One region of the Paenibacillus sp. J22P143 genome, then DNA from elsewhere that is predicted to be linked to it. Evidence: riboswitches for the same ligand, from Rfam matches in the RefSeq annotation. Region 1 holds a riboswitch; each other region holds the start of a gene.
The links. Region 1 has a riboswitch for cyclic di-AMP ahead of AC58PQ_RS17760 (APC family permease). Riboswitches for the same ligand answer to the same signal wherever they lie in the genome.
Positions count from the first base shown of each region.

Region 1 (4,367 bases):
ACTTGCATATGCCGGCTGCCGGTACGGATCATCATGAGAACGCGCGCGTGACCATTGCGGATTTGATTGATGAACGGAAAATACGGTTCGTGAAGTCGACGGTAAGAGAGATTTTGCCTAATGAAAAGAAGATTGTGCTGGAAGATGCTACGCTCGACTATGATTATCTCGTGGTTGGTTTAGGAAGTGAAACGGAAACCTTCGGGATCCCGGGTATGCATGAATATGCCATGTCCATCAAAAGCATTAATAGTGTTCGCTTCATTCGGCAGCACATTGAATATATGTTTGCCAAGTCCAAGATGGCTCCGAAGCGCAAGGATTATCTGACCTTCGTCGTTGGCGGCGCGGGGTTCACAGGTACAGAATTTGTCGGAGAGCTGGCGGACCGCATTCCCGTTCTGTGTAAAACCTATGATGTCGATCCTGCGGATGTCCGTATTTATAATGTGGAAGCTTCCCCTTCGGCGCTGCCGCCCGGGCTTCCTGAGGATCTGATCGAATACGGGATGGAAGTGATGCGCCGCAAAGGCGTGCAATATAAGCTATCGACCGCGATCAAGGCATGCACACCGGAAGGGGTAATTCTGGGTAATGGCGAGTTCATTCGCGCAGGCACGGTAGTCTGGTCGGGAGGGATTCGCGGCAATTCCTTGCTGCAGCAAGCGGGGTTCGAGGTTCAGCGGGGCCGGGTAAAAGTAGATAGCTGCTTGCGTTCGTATCCGTTTCCAGAGATCTTCATTACGGGCGATTGCTCGATTGTTACAGGCCCAGAGGGTACGCCATATCCCGCAAATGCGCAGATTGCCGTCCAACAGGGCTATAATGCAGCTAGGAATCTGATTCAGACGGCTCGAGGCAAAGAAATGAAGCCTTTTGTATATGATTTCAAAGGCACGGTTGCATCCCTAGGCCGGGGGGAGGCTGTTGGTCTACTCAAAGTCAAGAAAGTGAAAGGCCGTCTGGCCTCACTTATCAAAAAAATGATCGATGCCCGCTATTTATACCTCATCGGCGGTATTCCACTCATTTGGAAGAAGATGATTTGGAAGCAAAAATCCACAACTCGCAATTATCATGTGCCGAATTAATGTCCTCATATCGACAAGAAAGCTGAATTGAGAGGTCCGAATGGGATCACAATTCAGCTTTTTTAATTTAGCTTAGTTTTTCATTTAGTTTACAGTTGAAATATAAGAACTATAAGCTGGTGCAGTTAATTGAGTAAGTGTGTATGGAGCTGTATAGTAATTTGTATTTAATGTACTATTCATCATTTTTAGTCGATAAGTTTGTCCTATACTTTGTGTATACTTTCTTATTCCTAAACCATAACTACATCCTGCAAAGTATAAGGGGGTATTTGTATAAGCTACATCTGACCATGTACCGTTTGGATTTTGTACTTGCCAAATTGGTTTTCCTGATGAAAACTCTTTAGTGTTTGGAATTTTCAACGATATGTCATTTGTAGTAGTGTAGTAATATGCTTGAGTTATTTTCACATTAGTTTGTTGGTCAATAAGTGTTGCTGCAAATGCTCCTTGTGCCCCGATAAATGATAAAGTTAATACCATCACCATCATCATTAGTTTCGTTAATTTCTTCATAATAGAACCCTCCAAATATAATTTTGAATTAAACTTATAGAGAGCCTAAAAGTATGTTGCTTACTTTAATAGGTAACCCAGCCATCGTAGATGTTCCCATCCGTAGACCTGTTGGCTTTGCGTCGCTTCCTTTCAGAAGGTTTGCCCGTTTCTATTTGTTTAATAGCATGGTCTAATTATATGATGTTTTTCGACAAGTTACTAGAGGAACTAGAGCCATTAAGGCTGCACTAATCCACCACTAACTTCAATATTTATTCAAATAAATGTATTATTATTCATAAAAACGCAAGGGGTAATACGATGACATATGTGATTAGAAAAGTAGAAGTGAAAGATTTAGAGGCATTAACAGAGCTGATGTATGCTTATATTGTAGGCTTTTATAAGAAGCCGCGACCCGAGACGGCTGATATTCATCTTAATGACTAACCAATGTTTGAAGAAAGCAACTTCCATTTTGCTCGAAATACCTTGAATCACTACGAGAATGGAAGATAATCAATGAATCAACTGAATGTAAGCGAATTATTGAGGGATTCGGGTACAGGAAAAGACCTTTTTACGTTTTTTCCCTCCTTTACTATGTTGGAAGAAGAGAGTAGTATTCAACTCGTACCTGAACAGTTGAATATTTCGCTTAATTTTCTGATAAGAAAAGCGGGGGAACCACGAGTAACATGGGGTGAATAACGGTGCTGATACCAAGTACCTTTTAGGGCAGATTTCTCGCGGCCCGAACCCGACAGCTAACCTCGTAAGCGATCGTGAGAAAGGAGAACATGTGTCTAAAACACAAGGTCAATCCTTGTGTTTTTTTGCGTCCATTTTCCAAATTAGTTCATTGAGATTAGTTTTTATTGGAGGAACAACCACAAAATGACAAGTGATTCATTGAAGAAAATTGTGTTTGGCAAGCCGCTAAAGTCGAGCGAGATTGAGTCGGAGAAACTGCCTGTTTGGAAAGCACTTCCCATCCTGTCTTCGGATGCATTATCTTCTGTATCCTATGGGACGGAACAAATTCTGTTAGAGCTCGCAACCGTTGGGATTGCTGCATTTGCGTTTTCCTTGCCCATTGCCATTTCCATTATTGCGTTGATTTTACTGCTCGTGTTGAGCTATAGACAAGTTATTGAAGCCTACCCCATGGGCGGCGGCGCTTATATGGTTACCAAAGAAAATTTAGGAATGGTATGGGGACGACTAACGGGTGTCTCGCTCCTGATCGATTACACCTTAACGGTAGCGGTTTCGATCTCAGCCGGTGTACAGGCGATTACGTCGGCCTTTCCTTCCACAGTGCCTTATATTGTGCCATTAACGCTATTTCTAGTTTGGATTATGGTGTGGCTCAATTTGCGAGGTACTTCTGAATCAGGGACTGTATTCGCGATACCAACGTACTTTTTTATCTTTTGTATCCTTTTATTAGTTGGTAAAGGCGTATTCGATTTACTGACGGGCTCACTCCATACGCATGCGATCGAATTCGCACCAAGCTCAGCGACGAACTCATTAACATTATTCGTACTTCTTAAGGCGTTCTCATCCGGTTGTTCAGCTGTAACAGGAATCGAAGCGATTTCAGATGCTGTCCCGCATTTCCGAACACCTTCCGTCAAAAATGCAAACCGTACGCTCCTCTCCTTAGGCGGCTTATTGGCCATCGTGTTCGGTGGAGTAACGCTGATCGCCTTAGGCTATGGCGTTGCACCTGATCATAACGGGCATACATCGGTTCTATCGATGGTGACGGAGCAAGCTTTTGGCCGCGGAGTCATGTACTATGCGACCCAAATCGCGACGATGCTCATTCTAGTACTAGCTGCGAATACAAGCTTTAATGGATTCCCAATTTTGGCGTCGATTATGGCCCAAGACAAAAACTTCCCGCGCATGTTCTCTTTCCGGGGGGATCGACTTTCGTATCACTATGGCATCATTACGCTAGGCGTATTGGCGAGCCTGCTGCTGATTGGCTTTAAAGGTAAGACCGACGGCCTCATTCCACTTTATGCGATTGGCGTATTTTTATCTTTTACCCTAGCTCAGGCAGGTTTGGTACGTAAATGGTTGAAAGAACGCGTACCCGGCTGGATCGGGAAGCTTCTCATTAACGGGCTAGGCGGGATCGTCTCCTTTGCGGTTCTTATTATTTTCTCGGTCACGAAATTTAGCGAAGGTGCTTGGATCGTTATTATCGTGACACCGATTCTACTCTGGATCATTACCAAAATCAGTCACCATTACGACGATGTTGCCAACCAACTGCGTATTGATATCACACAAGACCGTGTGTGTACCAAAGAACCCGTGATTATCGTACCTGTGGCCGGGATTCATCGCGCTGTCGAGCAAACGCTGAACTATGCGAAATCACTTTCGCCAAACGTCATCGCTTTCTATGTTTCCTTCTCGGATGAGGACGAAGAATCGATGCAGGAGAAGTGGCAGATCTGGGATCCAGGCGTTCGACTGGTCGTGTTCAAATCACGGTACAGGACGATCCTGAAGCCGCTGGTAGAGTTCATAGAGCGCATCGACACCCACGTGTCAGAGAAGCAGTCTATCATGGTTATTCTCCCTCAATTCATGCCGAAGAAATGGTGGCACCGTCTGCTCCATAATCAGTCAGCGGCGCGTATTCGTTCGAAGCTTCAAGCCGAAAAGGATATCGTTGTTGCGACAGTACCGTATCATTTACACCAGTAGACGTGTACAATATATAGAGAGAACATGTAGACGAGGTGACCT
Region 1 is NZ_JCAUAQ010000012.1:116,746-121,112, forward strand. It holds gene AC58PQ_RS17745 (NAD(P)/FAD-dependent oxidoreductase) at 1-1,091, shown strand, start outside; gene AC58PQ_RS17750 (hypothetical protein) at 1,176-1,610, opposite strand; cyclic di-GMP riboswitch class I at 1,679-1,766, opposite strand; gene AC58PQ_RS17755 (hypothetical protein) at 1,914-2,042, shown strand; cyclic di-AMP (ydaO/yuaA leader) riboswitch at 2,238-2,389, shown strand; gene AC58PQ_RS17760 (APC family permease) at 2,490-4,325, shown strand.

Region 2 (4,367 bases), on a different contig from region 1:
CCTCGTTATCTATAGGTTCTCGTTCTCATAATTAAATTTGATTCAATTCAAATGCTCGAGCGCCGCTTCGAATTCCTCTCGCGAAATCTGAAACATCGCGCAGCGCTTATAAAATTGCTTGCCATTGCAATAACCAATGCCTAAGGCGTTGCCTACGGCCAAGCGGCGTGCCGCCGCATCCGGATGAACGATAAGGCCCGCACCGATCAAATCCTCCATCGTCAGCTGAGAGACCGCTGCGTCGTACTCTGTCCGCAGGCTCTGAAGCGCCTGACGGATCGTGTCCGGCGTCGCGTTCTCGACGCCAATGTCGCCTTTATACGCAGCTTGCTCCTGCGTAATGAAGGCATGCTTGCAGCCAGGCACCTTGGCTGCAACAATTTTGCGAATCCGCTCACCCGCGTGATCGGGATCCGTGAATATAATGACGCCTCTGCGCTGCTGAGCCAGCGCGATCCGTTTGAGTACGGCTTGTCCGATGGCGGAGCCGCCCGTTTCAATCGTATCCGCCTCCACAGCCCGCCTGATAGCAGCTGTATCGTCCTTACCTTCCACGACGATCATTTCTTTTATCATCTACGTTTTCCTTCCCCAGTACGCAGAAAAAGAAGAGGGGTCTCCTCTTCTTTCGCGCGGCAGATGCCAAGCTACGTGTATTTAGTAGTGTTCCCGTCAAAACTTCCGTTTACACGTTAGTTTTGAGACGGTTTTGTAGGGCCAACCACATATACTGTGTACCCTTGTTTGGTTCCGAATTTATTCGCGTAGCCATGATCCTCGTAATATACATCGATCATCTGACCTTTCACGCCGCTGCCAATATCCTCAGCACGACGGAAGCCAATGCCTTCAATGTACACCCACCAACCCAGTGGAATCACCTTCGGATCGACGGCAATTGTGCGCCCTTCGGTTACAGTAGTCCCTGTGTAGGTTTTACCATAACCAGAGGAGCCCTCGGTTTTGCCTGTCGACGCGACGCCCGCTGAATAGGCAGTAAGTTTCACGTTTTTGAGAATTTGTTTGTAGCCGAAGGTCACACCATTCTTGGAAACCTCATCCACACTCGGTGAAGAGGCGGAGAGAACGACCACAGGATTTTTCGTGCCTACAGATACTACTTTCTTAACGCTTTCTGTTTGTACTTCTTCACCCACAACTGCTTCCGCGACTAAAACACCGTCCTCGAAAGTCTTTTCTTTCTTCTTAACCAACACGCCTTCTTTACCTTCTTGGACGACTTGCTCTTTCCCTTTAAGTAAAGATGCGTCATTCTTTTTCTCTGTCTCGAATGCGATCGTTTCAGAGACTTCCTCCGTCTCTTTGGTCACACGGACGATCTTGATTTCATCGCCTGTGCTAAGAGCGGCCGTCGGTTCGGGAGTGATACGATCGTTCTCCCCAAGTGCAATATTTAAACGTTGCAATGCACTTTCTACCGTTCTTGCAGTTGTGTAAACAGTGGTGGTCTTTCCATCAGCAGTCAATTGAATTGGTGAGGCCTGCTCGATAACAATTTTGTCTCCACCCTTGAGCTTGGTCGTAAGTGAAGCTGAAATTTCATCGTGCTCTCCAATCGTTATGGCTTGTTCATCCAGTAGGCGTTGCAGGACCCATTGCTTCGTGTGCACAATAGTTTCTTGTCCATTCACAACCACGGATACGCTCTTGGTAGCCGTTCCGTACAACAACACCAAAAACATGAAAGTCATTGCGATTGAGATTATAGCTAGGCTTAAAATCAAACGCAAGTTTTCATGCTTCCATCGCAATGCGAAGGACATGCTGGATGATCGTTTTACATGGGTCTCGCTAATTGAGATACTGCCCACTTTTTCGGTCCTCCTTCAAAGCCTCGCCGCCAGGTTACAGCATGATTAAATTTGACGCGACTAAGGTTTTTAGTTTAACTTAACATGCTCGCCATCATCAGCTTTCTAACCTCGCTGAATCTGGTCGTCCCCCCTTTTACCTATTCAACATCCTATGAATTCCGGGTCATTTTATGTCTTTTTATCTGTGTAAAACCCTGTGTGAGGACAAAAAGCCAGCAAGAAGAGGACTCTTCTCGCTGGCTTAGTTTGCATAGTGAAATACAAATAGCACGCACGACAATCGTTACCTCTCTTACGCTTACGAGGTTAGCTGACGGATTCGGACGTGAGAGTCGCCCTACGCAGACGCAAACTACTTGTTTGACGTCCATGATTCACCCCTGTTACTCTCTGCTCACTTAACCGCATTGAAATGCTCATTAAGCTTGCAGTGGTTCCCCCGTTTCCACATTTGGAACTCAGCGAATGGAAAATTGGCAAATTGGATATTAAGTTATTATGAAAAGTATATTACGCTGTTAAGCTCAACCTGTAAAGGGATTAACACCCGTTAAAAAGGGCTAAATCACTTAAATTTCGATTATTTTTCAAATATAATCCACTTATATCTACATCTACCTAACTTTAACGTACGTATACTCGATTTTTTAATGTATAATGACCAAAACTAGGCTAAAAACGCAAATTTGTTTATAATGATTCTGGAAGTATTTGATTGATAAATACCAATAATTTGCATTTAGGGAGGCAATTGAGATGGTTCCCATCTTAGAAGTAAACGCTTTATTCGGGGGATACCTACCTAACAGACCAGTTCTACATGACCTCACATTTTCGATCCGCCAAGGTGAAATGATGGGGCTAATCGGACTCAACGGGGCAGGAAAAAGTACCACCATCAAAAATATATTAGGACTCCTGCAACCGCAAAAAGGATCCATTCGCATTAACGGCTTAACTTTAGCCGAAAGTCCAATTCCCTACCGCGCTACATACGCCTATGTACCTGAAAGTCCGGAGTTATACGAAGAGCTTACGATACGTGAACACCTTGAGCTAACAGCCATGGCTTACGGCGTTTCCAAGGAGGACTACGAAACCCGTTCTCAGTCCTTGTTGGAGCAGTTTCAAATGAAAGACAAGCTGAATAGCTTCGCAAGTCATTTATCCAAAGGGATGAAGCAAAAGGTCATGATCATGAATGCGTTCCTGATCGAGCCCTCTTTATATATTATCGATGAGCCGTTCCTCGGTCTCGACCCTTTAGCTATTCGTTCCTTGCTCGAATTAATGGTTAAAATGAAACAAAAAGGCGCATCATTTCTCATTTCCTCACACATTTTGTCTACGATTGAAAAATATTGCGATAGCTATGTCGTTCTCCATAAGGGCCACATGGTAGCTCAGGGAGATTTAGTCGAATTACGCGCACAAACAGAGCTTCCTCAGGCGTCATTAGACGACATCTTCTACAAGCTTGTTCAAGGAGAACTGCGATGAGTCAACCAAAAGATACTACACATGCATTTAACACACAAGCATTATGGAAGCAGCGTTTTCAACACTATATGAAGGAATCCATGGGTTATTGGCAGTATGCCGCACGCAGTAATTTTATCGGCTTCTTGTTGTTTCTTGTCATCGTTTCTTCCTATTATTATGCAAAAACATTACAGCGACTTCCGACAGATTATCCGTACCTTTGGATCGTTCTGCTCGTACTCGTTCCACTCGTCACTTCAAGTCCCATTCGAACACTGACCCGCAGTGCCGATCGGATGTTTCTGTTGCGGATTGAGCATGAAATGGATGCCTATTTCCGAAGCAGCTTCATGTATAGCTTTTCACTTCAGGGGCTCTGGTTATTTCTCGCTTGGGTCACACTTCGTCCGCTTTATAACCATTGTTTAGGTGCGGATTCGCAACCATTTCTACTCATGTTAGGTCTATTACTTCTATTAAAAACAGCTAACCTATTAGCCAGTTGGCAGGAAGGCAGATTTGCCGCTGAACGAACAAGATTACTGTCCGTCATCTTTCGTTGGGTCGCATCCATCTCCCTCATTACCGTTCAATTTCACTATAGTAGCTTATGGGCCAGCTTAACAGCATTGCTGCTTGTATTCGTGTGGCTTTCAGCATTTCGTTCCGTTGCTAAATATGTGATCGGATGGGATTATCTGATTGCCAAAGAGAAGCAGCAGCAGGCTAGACTCTACGCCTTCTTCAATTGGTTCGTAGATGTCCCTCAGTTACCAACGCGAATAGCCCGCCGAGGTTGGATCAGCGGGCTTACTCGAACGATCCCATTTCGACAGGATTCGGCGTTTCTCTACTTATATATGAAGACATTGCTGCGCACTGAATTATTCGCGATTGTTCTCCGGCTTACTGTGTTTGGCGTATTAGCCTTAGCCGTTTCAGATTCCACTACTGCAAAAAGTGTAATTCTATTCATCGCACTTGTGATCTCAATGGTTCAACTTACGTCTCTGGAGCGTGCGCATCGGTATACATTCTGGCTCAGTATGT
Region 2 is NZ_JCAUAQ010000048.1:11,454-15,820, reverse strand. It holds gene rnmV (ribonuclease M5) at 43-576, opposite strand; gene AC58PQ_RS28975 (resuscitation-promoting factor) at 693-1,832, opposite strand; cyclic di-AMP (ydaO/yuaA leader) riboswitch at 2,116-2,309, opposite strand; gene AC58PQ_RS28970 (ABC transporter ATP-binding protein) at 2,592-3,335, shown strand; gene AC58PQ_RS28965 (ABC transporter permease) at 3,332-4,367, shown strand, end outside.
Region 2: it holds a riboswitch for cyclic di-AMP, as region 1 does, so the genes downstream of both, AC58PQ_RS28975 (resuscitation-promoting factor) here and AC58PQ_RS17760 (APC family permease) in region 1, are expected to answer to the same signal.

Region 3 (4,367 bases), on a different contig from region 1:
ACTTCCTTCGAGACGATCGACGTTCCCAAAACCATGGCTTGAATGGCTCCGCAAAGCGTAATGTACATAAAGATATACATATAGAATCCAAGTAGGGTACCAAAGGTCTCGATTTCAATACCAAGCGCTTTCCTGACCCCTTCTGGATACCCTTCTAATACGGAATAAAATTCAGAAAAATCCTTAGAGACCGAAGGAAAAAGGGATAAGAATAGGACGATGACAGCAATTAAGGAGCACGTCCACGTGATCGTGGATTTCCGATAAGCTCTCAATTCATGAAGGAAAATATTCATTCCTTTTAAGCCTCCTTCTCGTAGTAGTGCATAAAAATCTCCTCTAAATCAGGCTCTTCGATCCACAGATTATCGATTTCAATTTCAGCAATTTTTCTCATTACTTGATTGATGTTACCTTTAAATAAGAAGCTCGTTGTCCGGCCATGGACATCTATGTTATTGACCCCGGTCATCTTGAAAAAATGAGGGTCGAGCGCTTGCGCTGTGTCAATTTTAAATCTTTTGAAATTGTTTTCTTTTAACGTACTGATCTTCTCAACCGTCACAATCCTACCTTCCTTAATAATCGCAACTCGATCGCACAGTCTCTGAACTTCACTCAATATGTGAGAGGAAAAAAGAATCGTAGCTCCCCTTTTATTCTGTTGTTCGAGTAATTCGAAAAACTTCATCTGCATGAGCGGATCCAGTCCACTTGTCGGTTCATCCAGGATAATGAGCTTAGGATCGTGCAGTAGCCCTTGAACGATGCCCACTTTCTTTTTATTTCCCAGAGATAGATCATCGATTTTCTTCGTAACATCCAGATCCATCATTTCAGCAAGTTCTTTTATTCTCTTGGTACAATCCTTCTTGTAAAAGCTGGCTGAATACTTGAGTAGGTCAATGACCTTCATGTTGTCATAATAAAATACCTCGGAAGGTAAATAGCCGATGTCTTTCTTAATTTCAGGCGCAAACTGGATGCAGTCTTTCCCGAAAATTTTGGCGCTGCCACTGGTTGGAAAAATCAGAGACAGCAGCGTTCGAATCGTGGTTGATTTTCCTGCACCATTCGGCCCAATAAAACCAAAAATCTCTCCTTCTTCGATCGAAAAACTAACATCTGTAATGCCTCGTGAATTCCCATAGGTTTTGGTCAGATTATTAATTTCAATGGCATGCATGGTGTAGCCTCCTTATGAATTCCCTGTGATTTATTGAGTTTAGCAAGCAAAAAGAAGCCCTAAGCATAGAGAATCTCTACGCTCGGGCTTCTTCACAGAAGAAGGCGAGTGTGCGGTTCTCTCTCAAAGCACTACGAGGTTAGCTGTCGGATTCGGACTTGAGAGCGTCCTACCTAATGCTTGCGCGCATCAGGATTCACCCCATGAAGCCATGTGTTGCTTGTACGGCTTCGATTGGTTCCCCCGTTTCCCTACTGGGAATTAAGTGGTATATTTTAGAAAAAAAACAACTTGTCGTAATGAATCTTACGCCGTTCTCTATAGAATGTAAAACTTAGATTCGCCTTTAATTATTGCTTATTTGACTTTGGCAACTCATGAAAGCGTATTCATTCGTAGGTGACGTTGATTATCCCCTGCTTTGCTACATTTTAGTACTCCTTGCGTTATACAACCGCCGGTACTCCTGCGGAGTCTGTCCAGTGTGCTCCCGAAAGCGCGCGATGAAGTAACTGCTCTGCGAAAACCCTGTGTTCTCTGCCACTTGCTTGATCGTCCATTCTGTCGACATGAGCAGTTGCTTCGCTACGACGAGACGACATTCAAACAGCCCTTCCATCGGGGGCCGCCCCTTCACTTCGTGAAACATTCGACTAAAATAATACGTGCTGAAGCCTGCCTGCTCGGCCATCTGCAGCAGTGTCAACGGCTCCGTACAATGGGCCCGAATATATTCCGCAACCTCTCTCATCCGCGCACGCTTATCCAGCATGGTTGCTGTTCCAAGCGTCTCCGCACTTACGGCAAGCTCAGCAAGCAGTTCATAGAGCTTTACGGCCAATTGCACCTCGTTCCGATCATTAGGGGAAGCTAATTCAAGTAAGCCCCCTGCCCGTTGTTTGAGCTTCGGCACATCACTGGAGGTAAACAACCATACGGATGAAGTTCCTTGACCGTTCAATAACCTGCTTAGTCCCTCGCCCGCTAGGTGGACCCAGAATACCTCCCAAGGCTCCTTCGGATCGGTTCGATACTCCTGCTCGAGACCAGGCCCGTAATAAAAACCCTGCCCTGCTTCCAAGCAGATTTCCTTTCCGTTTGCTTTCACATAGCCTTTACCGCTTAACACGATATGCAAATTGGCTTGCTACAGCTGTTCCGATTCTATAATTGAGGCCTAAAGGGCGAATGACGTACATATTAAATGGATAAGAGAGCATCTTGCAGTGAAGGGATCGACTGAAAGTACTTACAGGATGGAAAAGAGGCGGCCAGCTCCGCCCCTTGCTTATGTTGGGTTTCCGGTTCTATCCTAGAACCGAGTCGATAAATCGATAGTGCTTCTCTCTGTTAAATCCCTACTGTTGATTTTGACATTGAACTAGCGAAAAACGCGTTACTAAAATAGGGATCGCCGGCTGCAGCGCAGTTTGCGATCCCTATTTCTGCAGACTAAAGAGCAGAATAATTTGATTAGAGGAAATTTCCAAAAAAATATATTAATGATGGGTTATTTGGAATAATAAGGGATTAATCGTAAAAAGGATTTCAAAAATCCTTGGTAGCGATTTATTACTATCCCCACCATTTCCATTTTTTCCTGCGAAAACCGGCCACGATAAGGAGAAGCAGCGGAATAATCAGCATATTTATCGTTATATCGAATGGCGCTACCAATCTTGAATGACTTCCTATACTAAAATAATTCGGAAACCCCCACAAACTAAATACAACAACCAGCAATCCAACCGGAAATACGATTGGCCGATAATCCGAAAGATTCAAACATAGTGCGATCGTAAGGGTGCTCGCATAATAATACACTGCAATTTTCAAGAAATTTCCAGCTACCCACATAGCCAGGAGCAAGGACTCTAAATTTTCGAAGAAATTGGCAAAGCTGATATAACGAAAAGCAATCAATACCGGATAGACTTTATTGTCCACATCCGGCCCTAACAAAAGTAAGATAATCAGGTTGATAAATACCATACTAAAAACGACAGTACTTAGTGAAATTAACAACTTTTTCTTTCCTTTTTGTGGATCTGTTAAGCAGGGCAGAAAAAAAGACATCAAAAAAACTTGAGTTACCCACGCCTGTATTCCTATCGCTCCTTTGATTACAGGGGTAATTCCATGGCTTAGGATGGGAAATATATATTTTATGTGCATTTCAGGGATAAGTAAAAGCAGAATGAATAGTGGCAAAATAAAGAAGGGAGTAAAAATCATTGCGCTCCTTACAATCATCTCCGCTCCGCCCCGGACGGCAAGCCCCGCGAGCAATACCATCAAGGCGACGATTAACTGCGGGGGAGTCTCGAACAGAAAGTTGCTCTTTACAAACTCAGCATATTGCCTAGAGATAATACCTATTGAAGGTAGCAGATGAAAAATCATTACAATCGTTATAAGTTTTCCAGGAATTTTCCCAAGTATTTGCTCACTGTACTCAGCGAAGGATTGTTTTGGATACAGTTCATGTAACCGAATTAGTGTATAAACTGTTAAATAGCCGGATAGAAGGGTAAATAGTCCCGTCATCCAATTATCATTTTTGGCATAATGTGCCGAAAAGGATGGCAAAAGTATAAAGCCAGTAGCTAGTATGGTCGGATACAGTAATACCGCTAATTGGAATGATGATATTTTTCCTTTATCCAGCAACAGTCTTCCCCCTCCCAGTTACAATTGTTCTATTTCAGCAGTGCCGAAAGCGGTTTATATATGGTCTTAAGCAAGTCTGTGGGACCAGCAATGTGAGGCAGATCGAAAAATAACATAATCCAACCCGCAAGAAGCAGCGATATGAATGCAGCTTTATCCCGAATTGGTTTTTGTTTCAATTTCGGCCATTCTAAATATGAGATCAGAATCACTGCTGCAGTAGCCGCCCAAAAAGTCCAATTCATTTATCTCTCCTCTATTCATTGGGTTCTTCCACCGAGAAATTAGTAAGGCCAGGTTTCGATATTGATGCTTCAACTTCAATACGAACTTCAACCTCTGGAAACACATCTTCCCATTGGTTCTTCACTTTTTCCCATTCCTCAGGATATTTCTTCCGAAATTCCATGGCGAAGTCAAATATGTCCACCTTAATCTTGTGCTGCACTTCTTGTAGTGCAAGCTGAATTCGTTGCCTGACATCATTCGCGAATGCCTGTTCTAGCATGTT
Region 3 is NZ_JCAUAQ010000035.1:34,054-38,420, reverse strand. It holds gene AC58PQ_RS27140 (ABC transporter permease subunit) at 1-296, opposite strand, end outside; gene AC58PQ_RS27135 (ABC transporter ATP-binding protein) at 302-1,186, opposite strand; cyclic di-AMP (ydaO/yuaA leader) riboswitch at 1,300-1,464, opposite strand; gene AC58PQ_RS27130 (AraC family transcriptional regulator) at 1,611-2,315, opposite strand; gene AC58PQ_RS27125 (GerAB/ArcD/ProY family transporter) at 2,762-3,856, opposite strand; gene AC58PQ_RS27120 (hypothetical protein) at 3,886-4,101, opposite strand; gene AC58PQ_RS27115 (Ger(x)C family spore germination protein) at 4,113-4,367, opposite strand, start outside.
Region 3: it holds a riboswitch for cyclic di-AMP, as region 1 does, so the genes downstream of both, AC58PQ_RS27135 (ABC transporter ATP-binding protein) here and AC58PQ_RS17760 (APC family permease) in region 1, are expected to answer to the same signal.

Region 4 (4,367 bases), on a different contig from region 1:
GTTGAAGCTTTGTATATGAATCATTTATCACTAGCTACATCATGAAAATATACAACTTCTTCCTCGAATGATGCCCACCAGTCTATAAAGAATTTTCCGTATAATTCTTGAGGAACGTCTGAACCTTCAAAGTCGGAAAAATAATCATCCCACTGTGCTTTCGTCATTTTCAGAGTTTTTCCATTTGTGTCCGTGTATGAAATGACGGAGTTCATGTTTTCTCTATCAGACCACACATTGGCGGCTGTGATATTAACTCTGCGCATTGTTCCATCCCATTTAACATCATATCCTGAGTTCTCCGACACAAAGCGTACAGGAATCATTGTGTTGCCATCGATTATTTTTGGTGCTACAGGTAACGACTTTTTTACCCCTTTAACAGTAGCATTTGTGCTGCCAATCGTTAGAGAAATTTTAGTTCCATCCGATCCTGTGCCTGTAACTGTTTTCGTTGTGTCATTCCAAGCCACGCCGTATCCAATTGCTTCGAAGATAACTCTCATTGGCACAAGAGTTGAACCATTATCAATCACTCCCGTTGCGGGAAGCTCATATCCTTCCAGGAAGATATCAACTTCATTGCTGACAGGCTTTACTTCTGGAACAACTGGCTTAACATTCCATGTCTCTCCAAAAGTGCCAGTTACATTTCGATTGATAAATTCCAACCACGCCCGATCCGCCTCTACGTCTCTAGCAAATGCACTAGCAGATAAAGCTGTGGTGGCTATCATTGCCACCAGTGTTGCCGAAAGAATCTTCTTTGTGCTATTCTTCACTTGTAAATCCTCCTATTGTTGTGTGATCTGATATAATTTGTTTCGCAAATCGCCATGTACATCTCTACCCGTTGTGGGCATCACTTCCTAAAAGACTTGTAGTGACGAATTTAAATACGTGTTCTGCTACCTGAAATACTAACAGGGAGTTGTTAGGAAAGTGTTGCAATATGTGTGGTAAATTTTGCGAATGGTCAAACCCATAACTAATGAGCTAATAGTACAAGCACACAACACAAAAACGCCTGTAAAGACTCTACAGACGCTTAATTGTATTTAATAATATTATTTACTATGTGGCATTTATTAGTTAGCGATAAATTCTTGAACCCACTCACCATTATAATAACCCACGCCTATTTGCGTGTAATTAGGACTTAAAATGTTCTGACGATGTCCCGCGCTGTTCATCCATGCTGTAATGACGGCTTGTGGTGTTTGTTGACCCTTCGCGATGTTTTCACCCGCGTAGGAATAGTTAATTCCGTAGGAGCGCATCATATCAAAAGGAGAACCGTACGTCGGCGATGTATGATCGAAATAACCGTTGTTGTACATATCCTTCGCTTTATCTAGCGCCATCGCGGTAAGCGCGCTATTACTGGTTAAAGGCTTCAGTCCAGCCTTAGCTCGTTCCTGGTTAACAATGTTAACCACTTGGCTAGCAAAAGTAGATTGCGTTGGCGCAGGCGTAACCGATGGTTTGGTAGCAACATTTGAGCTCGTGCTTCCAGGAATATTGAGTTTCATTCCCGACCAAATTACGTTCGGATTGGCAACTTGAGGGTTTGCCTTGATAAGCGAAGATAGGCTTACACCATACTTCTTGGAGATCAACCACATGGTATCATTGCCTGCTACCGTATGAGCTCCTGTTGCAGCAAATGCCGCGTTCGCCCCCATAAGGACGCTCAAACCTAGTGCACCTGTAACTACTAGCTTTTTGTAACGATTCAAAATAAACCTCTCCTTTTTGCGGCCTGCGAGGTTAGCTGTCGGATTCGGATCAAAGAGTAATCACCCGGCCGCGGATCGCGGCTTCACCCCAAAGATTGGGTCCCCCGTGCTTCAAAAAAGCTTCGGCCTTCTAAGTTTTTGATCCAATATGGATCTAAACGATTGTAACATGTGAAATCTGCGAAAACATGGCTCAAAATCTTCCAGTTGCTTTATGTAAGCGGAAACAATCTTCTCAGTACTCAAATGTCGGTATGCAGGAACCATACTCAAAAAAGAGTCGACTTTGTCGACTCTACTAAATAAACTTTTGAAATTAATTTACAGGAATATCGAGTTCTTTACGGAGTTGATTTACGGTCTTCTCATTTTTTTGGTATTCTTCTTTTCCTTTTTTCAATTTATCGATTCTTTTTTGTACTTCTTCTGCTTGTTTGAGATACTTATCGTCGTTATATCTTATCGCATCTGCTTTAATTCCAATAACACAAAGTGTTAAGTCCTATTTTTTGGGATTTTCATAACGAATCTTGTGACAGATAAACGTATTTCAGTTCCTTCATAGCATAGAGGAAATCAGGCTTCCGATTGATCATACATACGCCTAAGTCCAGGAATCGTAAATTCTTCAGCTTCTCTAGCTCAATCGGTAGCTCATGGATCGAGGTGTATTGAATCGTAAGTTGCTCTAGTTGTTCCAACTCTCCAATCTCCGGTGGGATGCGGTTTAAGCTGATCTCTTCCTTCGGCTTGAACCGATAACCAGGAGTCGGCCGATCCGAACTCGCACATTGGATACTAAGTAATCTCAAGTTCTTCAGATTAGCTATGGATGCGGGAATACTCTCCAAATCAGCTGTCAGGATTTTCAAGCGTTCAAGCTTGATTAACTCGAACAACCCTTCAGGTAGACGATAAAGATCCTGTTCAAAAATTTCAAGATCACGCAGCTCTGTCAGTTCCCGGACTCTCTCAGGCAGCTCTGTCAGCCTATGTCCACTTATATTTAGCCAGTCAGTTTTATGCTTAATGGCATCATCTAGCAGACGATCCAGGTCACGGTGAGCCTTTAATTCCAAAAATAGCCCTGTAATTCGATCCATCAGTTCGATTGCTTCTTCCTCAGTTACGTCCATACCATACATATGTTCATGCACAACCGAGTAAAGGTAGTCTCCGCCACCTGCTTTCAAGAAACACAAGTCTTCCGGCACTTTAGGATAAATCCAATCTGACAGACGGTTTGCCATTTGCTTTAAGACGTTCCCGCTTTCTTCACAGCATCTATATAAATAATAGGTTCCCGAGGAATAAAAGGCATGACTGCGATAGATATTGCTAACTCGTCTAATTTCATCGATATCATTGCTTTGGATTACTATTGTCTTTACCAGGTAAGGTTCCAACGATTCCAATACGCTTGCGTATTGGCCCCGTACCTCAGCAACCGCAATTTTCTCCCCGAGCACAAAACATTCTGAATTCCGAATCGCCAAATCAATGACCTGCTCGTACGCATCGCCTCTAGGGTCTGTATACAATCTCATCCCATTCGACTCCCTTCTATTTTAAAACTACTCTCTTTCGAAAAATAAGACTTGAAACAATTAGCCCAAGTATGAATCCTGATATGGGAGAGACAACCAATATCCCTAAAACATTTGTACTTGTCGTTAAAACCACCTTGGTGATTACCACGACATTTGTAATTAAAAGTACGACTACCCAATAAATGATCTTGCTTTTCATATCAACTCTTCTAAAAGGTCTTTTCGTATATGGGCTTTTGATTATTAAAAATAGGAGTAGCAGCATCTGTACCAAGATACCAATGATCGAAAGTAGATGTTGTAGTAACTTGTACAATGGAACTGAAACATATAAATTCTGTAAAACAGTAAAATTCATAACAAAATAACCTGATTTATGCGTGAACGAATCGACAAATACATGACTATAGAATCCAATGACTACAGACATTAAGAAAACGATCCAATTCTTACTATTTCGTAGGTCAAAGTGTCTAAACGAACAATAAGCCTTGACATCGATATGTAAAAACGAAGGAAGATGAATCGTAATTACCTTCATAATGATCTGTAGTAGGAGTAACATGACAATACATATAGGAATTGATTGTAGTAGTAACCCCTTAAATGTGTGTCCTATACTTTGATATGGCTCAAGAGCAATAAAATACTCAAAATCAGGCGACATACTCCCAAGAATAAGACCCAATAAGCTAAAATATCGGGGTTTAATAAATTTTATCGGAAATGAATACAATGGATGAGCAAATGTAAATGGCAAAAAATCACTCCCTGTAAAACTGATAATCAACAAAATATCTATCCCCCGCTACCCGCTACCACGAAGTTAAAAGATTGCCCAATCGACGCATCTGTACAACCATCCAGCTTATAGGAAACACCTTTTTCTATTTTCTCTGAAACGATACGTGTACATTCTGTTTTTAAATGTTGGTTGTCACCATGACTGTCCCCTGAATTATCATAGGTATAGGAGATCTTATCTTTTTTGAATGCAAAATCATAATGAACTGGATCCCCTTCAATGGTCATTTGCGTTATGCGGATCTTACTTTCGACGTGACCTTCAACATTATTC
Region 4 is NZ_JCAUAQ010000019.1:18,924-23,290, reverse strand. It holds gene AC58PQ_RS21410 (copper amine oxidase N-terminal domain-containing protein) at 21-782, opposite strand; gene AC58PQ_RS21405 (CAP domain-containing protein) at 1,089-1,739, opposite strand; cyclic di-AMP (ydaO/yuaA leader) riboswitch at 1,745-1,877, opposite strand; gene AC58PQ_RS21400 (leucine-rich repeat domain-containing protein) at 2,258-3,286, opposite strand; gene AC58PQ_RS21395 (DUF4184 family protein) at 3,303-4,049, opposite strand; gene AC58PQ_RS21390 (DUF4362 domain-containing protein) at 4,088-4,367, opposite strand, start outside.
Region 4: it holds a riboswitch for cyclic di-AMP, as region 1 does, so the genes downstream of both, AC58PQ_RS21405 (CAP domain-containing protein) here and AC58PQ_RS17760 (APC family permease) in region 1, are expected to answer to the same signal.